DNA from 2 places in the Pseudomonas mosselii genome. Region 1 is predicted to be linked to the other one. Evidence: riboswitches for the same ligand, from Rfam matches in the RefSeq annotation. Region 1 holds a riboswitch; the other holds the start of a gene.
The links. A riboswitch is a leader RNA that binds a small molecule or an ion and turns the genes downstream of it on or off. The one in region 1 is predicted to bind cobalamin.

Region 1 (7,545 bases):
GCAAGCAGGGCGTGGGCCGCACCCACCTGTTGCAGGCCGCCACCCAGCGTTTCCAGCAGTTGGGCCAACCCGCTGTCTACCTGCCCCTGGCGCAACTGCTTGATCGCGGCGTCGAACTGCTCGACTACCTCGAACAGTACGAGCTGGTGTGCATCGACGACCTGCATGTGATTGCCGGCAAGGCGGACTGGGAAGAGGCGATGTTTCACCTGTTCAACCGCCTGCGCGACAGCGGCCGGCGCCTGCTGCTGGCGGCGTCCAGTTCGCCACGGGAACTGCCGATCAAACTGGCCGACCTCAAGTCGCGGCTGACCCTGGCGCTGATCTTTCAGATGCGTGGGATGTCCGATGAGGACAAGCTGCGCGCCCTGCAACTGCGTGCCTCGCGCCGTGGCCTGCACCTGACCGACGAGGTCGGCCACTTCATCCTCACCCGCGGTACGCGCAGCATGAGCGCGTTGTTCGACCTCCTCGAACGCCTCGACCAGGCCTCCCTGCAGGCCCAGCGCAAGCTGACCATCCCGTTCCTCAAGGAAACCCTCGGCTGGTAGCCCTGAGAACACGGTGCCAGAGCATCAAAACGGAAAAGTCACATCTTTTTCGATAAAATTTGCAAATGGGTCCGATAGAAGGCATAGTTTCCCCCTTCTAAAGGACTACAGACACGGTCGTGCCCATGCTGAAGCGCTTCGCACCCCTCGTGCCACTTGCACTTGTCACCCTTCTTTACGGCTGTGCCTCCACCGGCCCGGTCGCACCCTCGCAGGACCACCGCGTGGCCGCCGAGCAATCGGTCAAGGCCAAGGCTTCCGCCTCTTCCGTATTCACCGAGGAAGAGCTGGCCAGCGAAGACGACCTTGACGCCTTCTCCAGCAACGGCAAGCCATACCAGCTGCCTGTGCTGGCCGACAGCATTCTCGAACGCGGCATGGCCCTGATCGGCACCCGCTACCGCTTCGGCGGCACCTCCGAGAAGTCCGGCTTCGACTGCAGCGGTTTCATCGGCTACCTGTTCCGCGAAGAGGCGGGCATGAACCTGCCGCGCTCGACCCGCGAGATGATCAACGTCGACGCGCCCAAGGTCGCCCGTAACAAGCTCAAGCCCGGCGACCTGCTGTTCTTCAGCACCAACGGCCGTGGCCGCGTGAGCCATGCCGGCATCTACCTGGGTGACAACCAGTTCATCCACTCCAGCAGCCGCCGCAGCGGTGGTGTGCGTATCGACAGCCTGGGCGATCGCTATTGGAGCAAGACCTTCATCGAGGCCAAACGCGCGCTCGCCATGGCGCCGACCACGATCTCGCGCAATTGATTTGATATCAAAATGCTGTAACCTCGCACGGCGGCGTAGCTGAAAAGCTCGCCGCCGTGCGCATTTACAGAAAGCGTCTAATCTAAATTCTCAACTCTTTTTACCTTCGGCCGTGGCCGTCGGATTTTCGACAGGACGTTCGCATCATGGCGATGTTGGCGCGCTTCGCATTCTTTTCCCTGGTGGCCCTGCTTGCGGCCTGCTCCAGCCGTGCACCTGCGCCGGCGCCCACGCCCAAACAGCCGATGGTGTTCAATCAGGCGCCTTCGTCGCCTGCGGCCGACGATGTATTGTTTCGCGCCATCGGCCTGGTGGGCACACCGTATCGCTGGGGTGGCAATACACCGGATGCCGGGTTCGATTGCAGCGGCCTGATCGGCTATGTCTACCGTGATGCGGCGGGTATCAGTCTGCCACGCTCGACTCGCGAGATGATCGTCATGCGCGCGCCAAATGTGGATATCAATTCGCTGCAGTCGGGTGATCTGGTGTTCTTTGCCACCAGCGGCGGGTCGCAGGTCAGCCATGCCGGCATCTACGTCGGTGAAGGGCGCTTCGTGCATGCACCGTCGACGGGCGGCACCGTGCGCCTGGACTACCTGTCCAACAGCTACTGGGCCAAGGCCTACCTCCAGGCCAAACGGGTGCTGCCGCCGGGGCATCTGGCGCAGAATCCCTGATACCTACCGGCGCGGGCAGGGTATGAACTTGGTCCAGTATTGCCTGGCTGGCATCAAGCCTGTTTGAGCAGAAGCGCCACTCCGGGATAGTACTGCCCCAGTTCGTTGTGCAGCTTGCGGTAGGCATACGGGAAGTACCAGGCAAGCGCACAGGCCGTGTGCTTCTGCAGATCGTCCACCAGGTCCTGCAGTTCCTCGGGGCTGGCATGCTGGCCGGCCTTCCACGGTGTGACGAACAGTGCCCCGGCCTTGAGTTGGCTGCCATACGCGATCGGCTTGGCCAGGGCGGCGGTTTCCTGCAGGGCCGCTGTCAGGTCGAGGCGAGCGATGCGCGGCCAGCGCTGGCCAGCGTGCAGGTACAGCGACTCCTCGGCGCTGCTGATCGACAGGTCGCAGCGCCCGTCGCGCTCGCCCTCGTCGCGCTGTTTCTTGCTCATGTGCCGTTCCAGCGCCACCAACTCACCCTGCCAGGCGGCAGCGGCGAGCAGGCCGACGTTGCTGGCTGTGCCGTGCCAGTAGGGCGCCTCGTTGTCGCCCTGCAACTGGTTGAAGCGGTCGATGCAGTCGACCCAGCGCTCGAGGGCCGGGCGCAGGAACTCCAGGCGCGGGTTGTTGATCATCAGGCCTTGCATGCTGCGCTCTCCTTGTCATTGTGATCCGGGTCGGCCGGGTGATGGCTATGTGATATCACTGCTCTGAGTGTGGCACAAGCTGGTGAATCGGCCATTGATCCAGGCCAGATCGGCCCTCGCTCGATTGACGCTCCCGGTGCAACCCTCTAACCTTCGCGGCGTGCTTCAGGTGCCCCGCGAGCTGCGGTTCGGCAGGGTGAAACTGGGAAGCCGGTGGGCGCCAGTAGGCGCGAGTCCGGCGCTGCCCCCGCAACGGTAGATGAGTCGACGGCTACGCAAGGCCACTGGATGTCCATGTCCGGGAAGGCGCGTAGCCAGGGCCTGCGCCCGCTCATGAGCCCGGAGACCGGCCTGTCACTGCCAAACGGCATCACGGAGGGTGATGCGCGGTGCGATGTGGCCCTTGCCATGCCTCCTGCGCGCTCCTCGTCTGCCTGCCTTTTACCTGTCGCCGCCGCTGCGACAGCCTGCGGAGACCCCTGATGAGCGAATCCATCGAACGCGACGAACGTCACCTGGCGCGCATGCAGCGCAAGAAGGCGATCATCGACGAGCGCATCGCCAATTCCCCCAATGAATGCGGCCTGCTGCTGGTGCTGACCGGCAACGGCAAGGGCAAGAGCAGCTCGGCCTTCGGCATGCTTGCCCGCGCCCTTGGCCATGGCATGCAGTGCGGCGTGGTGCAGTTCATCAAAGGCCGCAACAGCACCGGCGAGGAGCTGTTTTTCCGCCGATTTCCCGAGCAGGTGCGTTATCACGTGATGGGCGAGGGTTTTACCTGGGAAACCCAGGACCGCCAGCGCGACATCGCCGCTGCCGAGGCCGCCTGGGCGGTGTCGCGGCAGTTGCTGCAGGACCCCTCTATCCAGTTCGTCGTGCTCGATGAGCTGAACATCGCCCTCAAGCACGGCTACCTGGACCTCGACCAGGTGCTATCGGATATCCAGGCGCGTCCGCCGATGCAGCATGTGATCGTCACGGGGCGCGCTGCCAAGCCGGAGATGATCGAACTGGCTGACACCGTCACCGAGATGGGCATGCTCAAGCACGCCTTCCAGGCCGGTATCCGCGCGCAGAAGGGCGTCGAACTGTGAGTGAGTCGCGCCAGTGTCCCGCCGTGCTGATCGCGGCCCCGGCCTCGGGCCAGGGCAAGACCACGGTCACTGCCGCCCTGGCCCGCCTGCACCGCAACCTCGGGCGCACGGTGCGGGTGTTCAAGTGCGGGCCTGACTTTCTCGACCCGATGATCCTCGAGCGCGCCAGCGGTGCACCGGTCTACCAGCTCGACCTGTGGATGATCGGCGCCGAGGAGAGTCGCCGCCTGTTGTGGGAAGCGGCGGGCGAGGCCGACCTGATCCTGATCGAGGGCGTGATGGGCCTGTTCGACGGCACGCCGTCGAGCGCCGACCTGGCGCGCCACTTCGGCGTGCCGGTGTTGGCGGTGATCGACGGCACGGCCATGGCCCAGACCTTTGGTGCCTTGGCTCTAGGCCTGGCGCGCTACCAGCCCGACCTGCCGTTCGCCGGGGTGCTGGCCAACCGGGTCGGCAGCCTGCGTCATGCGCAACTGCTCGAAGGCAGCCTGACCGAAGGCCTGCGCTGGTACGGCGGGTTGTCCCGCGAGCGCGGCATCGAGCTGCCCAGCCGTCACCTTGGCCTGGTCCAGGCCAGCGAGTTGAACGACCTGGATGCACGCCTGGATGCCGCCGCCGAAGCCCTGGGCGCCAGTTGCGATGCCGCGCTGCCGCCACCGGTCCGTTTTGCCGAGCCTGAGCCTGTGAATGTGACTGCGTCGCTGGCCGGGGCGCGCATCGGTGTGGCCCGCGATGAGGCCTTCGCCTTCACCTATGGCGCCAATCTTGACCTCCTGCGTGGCCTCGGTGCGCACCTGGAATTCTTCTCGCCGGTGCATGACCGCGAGCTACCCGTGGTGGACAGTCTCTACCTGCCCGGCGGCTACCCCGAACTGCATCACCAGGCGCTGGCCGCCAACGCGCCGATGCTGGAAGCGATCCGCGCCCATCATGCCGCCGGCAAGCCGTTGCTGGCCGAGTGCGGCGGCATGCTCTACCTGCTCGACGCGCTGACCGACGTGGCGGGCGAGCGCGCCACGCTGCTGGGCCTGCTGCCGGGCGAGGCGACCATGCAGAAGCGCCTGGCGGCCCTGGCCCTGCAGGCGGTCGAACTACCCGAAGGCACCCTGCGAGGCCACACCTACCACCACTCGCTGACCAGCACGGAGCTTGCGCCGATCGCCCGCGGCCAGAGCCCCAACGGCGGTCGGGGCAACGAGGCGGTCTATCGTCTGGGGCGTCTGACCGCCTCCTACGTGCACTTCTACTTCCCCTCCAACCCCGACGCGGCGGCGGCGCTGCTGCGACCATGAGCCGACACGCCTACAGCGAAGCCGAACGCCAGGCCATCTACCGGGCCATTGGCGAACGCCGCGACATGCGCCATTTTGCCGGGGGCGAGGTGGCCCCCGAGTTGCTCGGACGCCTGCTCGCCGCCGCCCACCAGGCGCCCAGCGTGGGCCTGATGCAGCCGTGGCGGTTCATCCGTATCAGCCAGCGTGCCTTGCGCGAGCGGATCCAGGCGCTGGTGGAGCAGGAGCGGGTGCGCACCGCCGAGGCCCTGGGCGAGCGCTCCGATGAATTCATGAAGCTCAAGGTCGAAGGCATCAACGACTGCGCCGAAGTGCTGGTGGCCGCGTTGATGGACAAGCGCGAGGCGCATGTCTTCGGCCGCCGCACCCTGCCCGAGATGGACCTGGCCTCGCTGGCCTGCGCCATCCAGAACCTGTGGCTGGCGGCACGCGCCGAAGGGTTGGGCATGGGCTGGGTATCGCTGTTCGACCCCGAGGCCCTGGCCGAACTGCTGGGCATGCCCGCGGGCGCCAAGCCCATGGCGGTGCTGTGCCTGGGGCCGGTGACCGAGTTCTATCCGGCGCCGATGCTGGTGCTGGAAGACTGGGCCGAACAGCGGCCCTTGAGCGAGATGCTGTACGAGAACCATTGGGGAGAGCGTCCATGAGCGTGGCCTTGCTGACCGTGGCGGGCGTGGCCCTGGATGCGCTGCTGGGCGAGCCGCGCCGGCGTCATCCGCTGGTGGGCTTCGGCAACTTCGCCTCGCGCCTGGAGCAACGTTTCAACGCCGGTGGGCGCGGCTGGCGCAGCCATGGCGTCACCGCGTGGTTCCTGGCGGTGGTGCCGCTGACCCTGCTGGCGCTGATCCTGTCCTGGCTGCCGTACATCGGCTGGCTGGTGGATGTGCTTGCGCTGTACTGCGCCCTGGGCCTGCGCAGCCTGGGCGAGCATGTGCTGCCGGTGGCCCAGGCCTTGCGCCAGGGGGACCTGGCCGAGGCGCGGCGGCGTGTCGGTTGCCTGGTCAGCCGCGAAACCCGCGAGCTGGACGAGCCCGCCGTGGCCCGGGCGGCCACCGAGTCGGTGTTGGAAAACGGCAGCGACGCGGTGTTTGCCGCGCTGTTCTGGTTTGTCGTGGCCGGTGCGCCGGGGGTGGTGCTGTACCGCCTGAGCAATACCCTGGATGCCATGTGGGGCTATCGCAACGAGCGCTTCGAACGCTTCGGCTGGTGCGCGGCGCGCATCGACGATGGGCTGAACTATATTCCCGCCAGGCTGGTGGCGCTGACCTATGCGCTGCTGGGCAAGACCCGCCTGGCCCTGGCCTGCTGGCGCAACCAGGCGCCGCTGTGGGATAGCCCCAACGCCGGCCCGGTGATGGCCGCGGGTGCCGGCGCGCTGGGCGTGGAGCTGGGCGGCCCGGCGGTGTATCACGGCGAGCTGCATGAACGACCGCGCCTGGGTGAGGGGCCGATGGCCGACGCCCAGGCCATCGAGCGCGGCTGGAGCCTGGTGCAGCGCGGCGTGTGGTTGTGGGTGCTGTTGATCTGCGTGGGAGCCTATCTGAATGCTTGAACACGGTGGCCGCCTGCTGCGGGCGGTGAAACAGTACGCCATTCCACGGGAGCAGTGGCTCGACCTGTCCAGCGGTATCGCGCCATGGTCCTATCCGATACCGCCGATTCCGCTGGAGGCCTGGGCCCGTCTGCCGGAGACCGAAGACGGCCTGGAGACGGCGGCGCGAAAGTATTATGGCGCGCAGCCGTTGCTGGCGGTGGCCGGCTCCCAGGCGGCGATCCAGGCCTTGCCGCACCTGCGCCCGAGCGGGCGGGTCGGGGTCCTGTCGCCGTGCTATGCCGAGCATCCGCATGCCTGGGCACGGGCAGGGCACACGTTGGTCGAACTGGACGAGACCGAGGTCGAGGACGTGCTCGACAGTCTTGACGTCCTGGTGCTGGTCAACCCCAACAATCCCACCGGCCGTCGGGTAACCCGCGAACGCCTGCTGGCCTGGCATGCGCGTCTGGCCGAGCGCGGTGGCTGGCTGCTGGTGGACGAAGCCTTCATGGACAATACGCCCGAACACAGCGTGGTCGAGCAGGCCGGGCAACCTGGCCTGATCGTGTTGCGCTCGTTCGGCAAGTTCTTCGGCCTGGCCGGTGTGCGGTTGGGCTTCGTCGTCGCTCAGACGGATGTGCTGCGACGTCTGGACGAGGCACTCGGGCCCTGGGCCGTCAGCGGCCCGACCCGAGTGCTGGGGCAGGCCTGTTTCGCCGACGACGCGGCGCACCTGGCGCAGATTGCCCGTTGCGCCCAGGCCAGCCAGCGCCTGGCCTCGTTGCTCGACGGCGCGGGCCTGCCACCCAGTGGCGGCTGCGACCTGTTCCAGTACGTGCGTGATGAGCGCGCCGCGCACCTGCATGACTTTCTCGCCCGCCGCGGCATTCTGGTGCGCCTGTTCGATCAGCCGCCCGCGCTGCGTTTCGGCCTGCCCGCCACGGCCGCCGACGAACAACGCCTGGCCCAGGCCCTGGCGGACTACCAGAAGGAATCGGCAT
Region 2 (7,545 bases), 830 kb from region 1:
TACCTGAAGTGGTACGGCGAGAGCCACCCCTCGGCGATGACCCTGTGCCCACGCACCACCGAGCTGCTCGCCGGCATCGGCACGGTCAAGGCGGCGATGTTCGCCACCCTGCCGCCGGGCGCCAAGCTGGTGCGCCACCGCGACCCGTACGCCGGCTCCTACCGCTACCACCTGGGCCTGGACACGCCCAACGACGATGGCTGCTACATCGACGTGGACGGCGAGAAGTACTCCTGGCGTGACGGCGAGGGCGTGGTGTTCGACGAGACCTACATCCACTACGCGGCCAACACCACCGAGCACAACCGCATCATCCTGTTCTGCGACGTCGAGCGCCCCCTCAAGTACCGCTGGGCCGCAGCGTTCAACCGCTGGTTCAGCCGCAACGTCATGGCCGCCGCCGCCGCGCCCAACGATGCCAGCGACAAGACCGGCGGCATCAACCGCCTGTTCACCCGCATCTACAAGATCCGCGAGCGCGGCAAGGCGATGAAGAAACGCAACCGCACCCGCTATTACCTGGAGAAGTGGGCGGTGGTCGCGGCGCTGGTGCTGGTGTTCATCTATATCTGACCTGCCACTGTCTATCGGCCGCCCCACGCCCCTGTGGGAGCGGCCTTGTGTCGCGAAAGGGCCGCAAGGCCGCTTCTACCAAGATCACCTACACCTCATCCCCCCGCCAAACATCGACTAGCCTGATAGCTCCTGTTGCCAACCTGACAAGGTGAAGACGATGAGCATGATGGACTGGGAAGCCTACCGTAAGCAGTTGATGGCCGGCATCGGCGATCTCAAGCAACTCTCTCCCGATACCGTGGCCGGCTACATGACCGCCAGCGGCGCCGGGGCCAAGACCAACCACCTGGACGCCAAGACCCGCGAGCTGATCTCCCTGGCCGTGGCGGTCACCACGCGCTGCGACGGCTGCATCGCCGTGCATTCGCAGCAGGCGGTCAAGCACGGCGCCACCCGCGAAGAGATTGCCGAGGCCCTGGGCGTGGCGGTGGCGATGAATGCCGGCGCCGCGCTGGTCTACTCGGCCAGGGCGCTAGACGCCGTGGGCAAGGCCGACGCCTGAGCAGGTTGCGGCGTGGGCGCCCTTGCGCGCGGGCGCCGCGACACCCAGACTTGGCGCCTCAGCCCGTGCAGGAACCACCATGATCCAGATCCGCCCCATGACCCCGGAAGACTTCGAGCGCTTCTGGCCGACCTTCCAGGCCATCGTCCAGGCCCGCCAGACCTACGCCTTCGACCCCGCCCTGGATTTCGACCAGGCGCGCCGGCTGTGGCTGGAAACCCCGTTGCGCACACTGGTGGCCGATGAAGACGGCGTGCTGCTTGGCTCCTACTTCCTCAAGGCCAATGCCGCCGGCCCCGGGGGACATGTCGGCAACTGCGGCTACATGGTCTGCGAACAGGCACGCGGCCGGGGCGTGGCCAGGCTGATGTGCGAGCACTCGCAGAAGCTGGCGCGCCAGGAGGGCTTCCTGGCCCTGCAATTCAACTCGGTGGTAGCGAGCAACGAGGTGGCCGTGGCGCTTTGGCACAAGCTCGGTTTCGAGACCGTCGGGCGACTGCCCAAGGCATACCGCCATGCCGAATTGGGCCTGGTGGACTGCCTGGTGATGTACAAGTGGCTGGCCGATGAGCCGGTCGTGGAAAAACCGGCGCTGCTGATCGGGCGCAAGAACATCGAGGCGCGGGTGTCGCGCCGACGCGGGCGATAAGAGGCAGCTGAATCCATCGCGGGCCTGCCCCGCGACGGAATCAGCGCAGGCTCAACCGATCAGAACGCCAACCCCACCTTCACCCCAAACTCGTCGCGCTTGAGCTTGGTGTTGTCGGCCACCGGCGTATCCTCGTCCAGCTTGTATTCTGTACGGGTGTAGTACGCCCCCACCTGCACCGGCATGCCGCCCTGCTGGTTCATCAGCAGCGTGACCTCCGCATACGGGTTGGTGCGGTCCTTCATGTCGACGCTGTCGCTGCCGAAATCATCGACTTTGAGCCGCGCGCGGCCATCAATGGTGTGGCGCGCGCCCACCTCCACGCGCAGGGTCGACGCGTCGAACTGGTGGTTGTAGCCCAGCGCTGCCTTGGCGAACGGCGACTTGTAGGTCAGCCGTGTATCAAGATCGTTGATCTCGGGCTCGAAGCGGGTCCAGCTGTACCCGCCGCCCACCGTCAGGTCGACGAAGTTGCGCGCATCCAGTGCGGCGCGCCAGCCCAGGTCGAGGTCGGCCTGGGCTTCCTTGAGCTTGTTGTCGTTCTTCTTGCCATACTTGGCCTCGGCACCGATCTGGTAGATGAACCCGGATTCGGCGGTCATCTTGTTGCCGAACGTGGCGAACACACCGCCCTGGCCCATGTGTTCCTTGTCCGATTCGCTTCCTCCCTCGAACTTGAACTTGTCGTAGGACCCCAGCAAGCCGAGGGTGAACAGCGGGTCGGTACTCGGTGCCGCCGTGGCAGCCAGAGGGGCACCGAGCAGGGCAAGCAGGCAGGCGTGGCGCAGCAGGTTACGGGTAAACATTCGCAAAAGTCTCCATGACGTGAATGAATGGCGAACGACCGGTTCGAGACAACGGGCTTGGCAAAAGTTCGAAAAAATTTGGCAAACCGCTCTAAACCGCCCTGTCCGTCACAGTTTCCCCACCCACTCAAACGATTGACTCACTGCCCGTTCAATGGTCAGATGCGCGCCAGTTTCAGGTGTCCTGCGCCGCCGTGCGCAGGGTGAAACGGGAAGCCGGTGCGTCGTTGTCACGACAAGTCCGGCGCTGCCCCCGCAACGGTAAGCGAGTGAATCCTTCGACAGACCACTGTGCGCACGCATGGGAAGGTGAAGGCTTCATGCCCCTCGCAAGCCCGGAGACCGGCCTGAGGCGCTACTTGGCAACCCGCGGTGGGCGGGCGCAGGCCGGTATCCGCGTGCGCGCCTGCGTGCGCTTGACCGTTGCGTGTTTTCCACCGGGATCCATCTCTTCCTGCAGCAGTGGAACGACATGTCCCGAATCAACAAGCTTCACACCCTGGCGGCCTGCCTGGCCGTGTCCCTGCCGGCGCTGGCCGACGATCATGAAGTAACGCCCTTCACCCTGCCCTCCACGGCAATCACCGACACCCGCGAGCCACAGGCCATCGACCTGGCCACCCCGTCCCCGACCGGTTCGCGCCTGAACCTCAGCGCCCTGGACACCCCGGCCAGCACCAGCAGCCTGACCGAGGCGCAGATCCAGCAGCGCAACAACCTCACCGTGCAGGACGCCGTGACCCGCTCGCCGGGCCTTACCTTCATCGGCACGCCGGGCGACGGCGGCACCGGCCTGTCGGCCCGCGGCTTCACCGGGCAGAGTTCGGTGATGACCCTGTTCGACGGCTCGCGCCTGTACGCCGGTGCCGGCACCCTGACCTTCCCGGTCGATCCGTGGATGTTCGAGCGCATCGACGTGATCCGCGGCCCCGCCTCGGTGCTGTACGGCGAAGGCGCTACCGGCGCGGTGGTCAACGTGGTGCCGAAGCAGCCGTTCGCTGGCGAGATCCGCAACCACCTGCGTCTGGGCTACGGCTCCTGGGACCGCCAGCAGCTGGGCCTGGACAGCGGCGGCAGCCTGAGCGAGCGCCTGAGCTACCGCGTGACCCTCAACCAGCAGGCCGGCAACGGCTGGGTCGACCGCACCGACTCGCGCAGCCTGGCCCTGAGCGCCGCCCTGCGCTTCGATGCCAGCGACGACCTGAGTTTTACCCTCGCCCACGAACGCGGCGATGCGCAACCGGCCAACTACTACGGCACCCCGCTGATCGATGGGCACCTGCGCAGCAGCGTGCGGCGCAAGAACTACAACGTCAGCAACGACGAGCAGCGCTACCACGACGAGTGGACGCGCCTGACCACCGACTGGACCCTCAGCGACCGCGTCAGTGCCAGCAACCAGCTGTACTACATCAAGAGCCGCCGCCAGTGGCGCAATGCCGAGTCCTACACCTGGGACGCCGCCAACGGCGTGATCCAGCGCGGCAGCTTCCTCGAGATTCGCCATAACCAGGAGCAGCTCGGCGATCGCCAGAGCTTCACCTTCGACCATGGCCTGTTCGGCCTGGACAGCAAGACCGTGGTCGGCGCCGAGTACAACCGCATCCGCTTCAACGTCGACAGCAACTCGCCCTACCGTGATGGCGGCAGCGACCCGCTCGACCCGTGGCATCCGGCTCCGGGCGGCTTCCATAGCCTCAGCCCAACCCGCGCACAAACGCTGTCCAAGGTCGACACCTTCGCCCTGTTCGCCGAAAACCGCACCCAGCTGACCGACCGCCTCGCACTGGTCACCGGCATTCGCCGCGACCAGAATCACATCGACCGCGACGACCTGGCCAACAACAGCCGCAGCGACCGCAGCCTGCAGGGCGGCAACTGGCGCGCCGGCCTGGTGTTCGCTGTCACCGACGACCTGTCGCTGTATGGGCAGTTTTCGACCAGCGAGGACGGCGTCGGCGACCTGCTCACCCAGCGCCCGGACAAGCGCCTGGAACTGACCGAAGCGAAGCAGGCCGAGGTAGGCCTCAAGCAACGTTTCTGGGATACCCGTGGCGAGTGGACGCTGGCGGCCTATCACATCGTCAAGAAGAAGCTGCCGGTGTACAACCCGCTCACCCACGACAGCCAGCAGGCCGGCCAGCAGACCTCCGACGGCCTGGAGGCCAGCCTGGAACTGGCGCTGGGCAACCAGTGGCAGCTCTCGGCCAATGCCGCTTTGGTGCGGGCCAAGTACGATGATTTTCTCGAGGAAGGCGACAACGGCACGGTCCACGACCGCGCCGGCAACCGTCCGCAGGACGTGCCGCGACGCACCGCCAACCTGTGGCTGAGCAAAGGTTTCGGCCAGACCGTGGATGCCGGCATCGGCCTGCGCTACGTGGATGAGCGCTGCGCCAGCGCGGCCAACGACCAGCGCGTGCCGGGCTATACCGTGGTCGATGCCAACCTGGGCTGGCAGGTGCTGCCCGACGTGCGCCTGGGCCTGCAGTTGAACAACCTGTTCGACCGCCAGTACGCCCAGTCCAGCTACAGCGGCGAGCAATGGCTGCTGGGCACGCCGCGCTCGTATTTCGCCACGGTCGACTACCGCTTCTGAGGCGGACTCCAGCGTTCGTCGCACGGTGCTTGATCAGCACCGTGCCACCTGCTCGACTAGGGCCTACGCCTTCATCACAAGCAGCGTGCCATGACCGACATCCCGCCGATCCCCACCCCACCCGTGCACGCCCTGGATCAGTCGCGCACCTTGCTGTTCCTCGCCTACCCGCAGATGGGCCTGCTCGACCTCACCGGCGCGCAGACGGTCTTCTGGGCCGCGACCAAGGCCCGCGCCGCCCGCGGCCTGCCAGGTTACCGCCTGGTCACCGCCAGCCTCGAGGGCGGCCTGGTGCCGACCGCCGAGGGCCTGGCGGTAGGTACCGAGCCACTGGCGCCCTGGTTGCGCGAACCCTTCGACACCCTGGTGGTGCCCGGCGCGCCGGAGATCGTCCGCACCCTCCCCGATCATGCCGAGCTGGTTGCCTGGCTGGCCCAGGCCGCCCAACGCGCCCGACGCACCGCCTCGGTGTGCAGCGGCACCTTCCTGCTGGCCGCCGCCGGGCTGCTCGACGGACGCCGGGCCGCCACCCACTGGGCGATGTGCGATGCGCTGCACCGGCGCTTCCCGGCCATCGAAGTGGACGCCGAGTCGATCTTCGTGCAACAGGACCAAGTGTGGACCTCGGCCGGGGTCAGTGCCGGCATCGACCTGGCGCTGGCCCTGGTCGAGGCCGACTGTGGCCGCGAGGTGGCCATGCAGGTGGCCCGCGAGCTGGTGGTGTTCCTCAAGCGCCCCGGCGGCCAGGCGCAGTTCAGCGAACTGCTCAAGGCCCAGGGCGAGGACAGCGCCGCCTTCGAGGCCCTGCACCTGTGGCTCAACGAGCACCTGGGCGACCCGCGCCTGACGGTCGAGCGGCTGGCCGAGCAGGCCTGCGACGAGGTTGGCAACTTTGCCGTGATGTCCTGCCAGCACGCCATCCCCCTGGGCCGCTACGCCGGCAACAACGCCGCCGCCGAGCTGATCGGCGTGGCGCCGATGATCTACAGCCAGCCCAAGTATGTTACCTGCCTCGACCTCGGTGCCTGGGGCGCGGTGTACACCGAGGGTTGGGAGCGCACCGTCTCGCCACCGACGGACACGGCCGAGGCCAAGCAGCTCAAGCAGCAGATCAACTCGGTGTGGATCTATCCGCCGGCCGCGGATCGGGCGACGGCGCTGGCGGCGGCCGATCCACTGATTCCAGTGGCCTGACAGCCCCCCTGTTGCCTCGGCGGGTGCCGACGATGATGCCCTGCCCGCGCAACTGGCGCAGCAGCTCCAGGCCCGCCTGCTGGTGCTGCTCGCCCAACGCGCGCAGGCGCTCGCGCCCGCTGCCCGGCAGGCCCACCAACAATTGCCAGGCCAGCGGCGCCAGGCGGGCGAAACGCACCTGCAGGTCGGCGTCGCGGTACACCAGCAACAGGGTGGGTTGCGCTGGCGCCTCGCCTGGCTGGTACTCCGGGCCGATGCGTTCCACCGGCCAACGGTAGGCCAGCACCCGCGCCACGCACGACAACAGTGGCTCGCCGTCGAGCAGGTCGCCGTCCGGGTCGTGCGGCGGGTCCTCGGCGTCGCTCAGGTACAGCTGCGCCTCGATCCATTCATAGTGCGCCAGTTCCAGCTGCCAAGGGGTATCGGGCTCGATGCCCTGCAGGTAGTCGATGAACGCCGCGGCAACCTCGGTGAACAGCGGTGTCTGACTGCGGTAATGGGCGTAGAAATCGCGCACCCGCGCATGCCAGCGCTGATCGCCCAAGGTACGGCGCAGCACTGGGAAGCTGCCGGCCAGCAGTCCTTCGATGGCGCCATGGAACAGCTCGCGATAGACCTTCAGGCGCCGTGCCTCGATGCCGGGCGGCGGCGGATTGGCGGCCGGGTCGCGCAGGTGGCGCGCCAAGGTGAATTGCTGGGTGCGCAGGATCTCAGCCATGGCCGGGCACTCCGTGGGCATATTGCAGGCTGCGGATACGCGCCGTCTCGGCCAGCAGTTCGGCCAGCGGCGGGTAGTTGAAGTCGCGCTCGAGCACGGTTGGCTGCGCCCCAAAGCGCCGACAGGCGTCGGCGAACAGCGCCCAGACGTCCTCCTTGACCGGCGCGCCGTGGGTGTCGACCTTCAGGTCCGGGGCCTCGTCGTAATGACCGGCCACATGCATGCCCACCACCCGTTCACGGGGTATGCCAGCGAGGAAGGCACGGGCATCGTAGCGATGGTTGCAGGCATTGACGAAAACGTTGTTCACGTCCAGCAGCAGGTCGCAGTCGGCCTCGTCGAGCACGGCGCGGACGAAGTCCAGCTCGGGCATCGCCTGGTACGGCGCGGCGTAGTAGCTGATGTTCTCCACCGCGATGCGCCGACCAAGCATGTCCTGGGCCTGGCGGATGCGTGCGGACACATGGTGGACGGCCTCTTCGGTGAACGGGATCGGCATCA

Region 2: another riboswitch for cobalamin. It lies ahead of K5H97_RS10930 (TonB-dependent receptor); the one in region 1 lies ahead of cobO (cob(I)yrinic acid a,c-diamide adenosyltransferase).

What each region holds. Positions count from the first base shown of each region.
Region 1 covers NZ_CP081966.1:1,518,608-1,526,152, forward strand. The annotation lists gene hda (DnaA regulatory inactivator Hda) at 1-551, shown strand, start outside; gene K5H97_RS06810 (C40 family peptidase) at 677-1,312, shown strand; gene K5H97_RS06815 (C40 family peptidase) at 1,459-1,992, shown strand; gene K5H97_RS06820 (hypothetical protein) at 2,046-2,624, opposite strand; cobalamin riboswitch at 2,775-2,993, shown strand; gene cobO (cob(I)yrinic acid a,c-diamide adenosyltransferase) at 3,107-3,718, shown strand; gene K5H97_RS06830 (cobyrinate a,c-diamide synthase) at 3,715-5,010, shown strand; gene bluB (5,6-dimethylbenzimidazole synthase) at 5,007-5,657, shown strand; gene cbiB (adenosylcobinamide-phosphate synthase CbiB) at 5,654-6,562, shown strand; gene cobD (threonine-phosphate decarboxylase CobD) at 6,555-7,545, shown strand, end outside; gene K5H97_RS06850 (cobyric acid synthase) at 7,544-7,545, shown strand, end outside.
Region 2 covers NZ_CP081966.1:2,352,534-2,360,078, reverse strand. The annotation lists gene lpxO (lipid A hydroxylase LpxO) at 1-573, shown strand, start outside; gene K5H97_RS10945 (carboxymuconolactone decarboxylase family protein) at 734-1,078, shown strand; gene K5H97_RS10940 (GNAT family N-acetyltransferase) at 1,158-1,727, shown strand; gene K5H97_RS10935 (outer membrane beta-barrel protein) at 1,787-2,533, opposite strand; cobalamin riboswitch at 2,694-2,898, shown strand; gene K5H97_RS10930 (TonB-dependent receptor) at 3,006-5,132, shown strand; gene K5H97_RS10925 (GlxA family transcriptional regulator) at 5,223-6,326, shown strand; gene K5H97_RS10920 (HvfC family RiPP maturation protein) at 6,244-7,044, opposite strand; gene K5H97_RS10915 (HvfB family MNIO-type RiPP peptide maturase) at 7,037-7,545, opposite strand, start outside.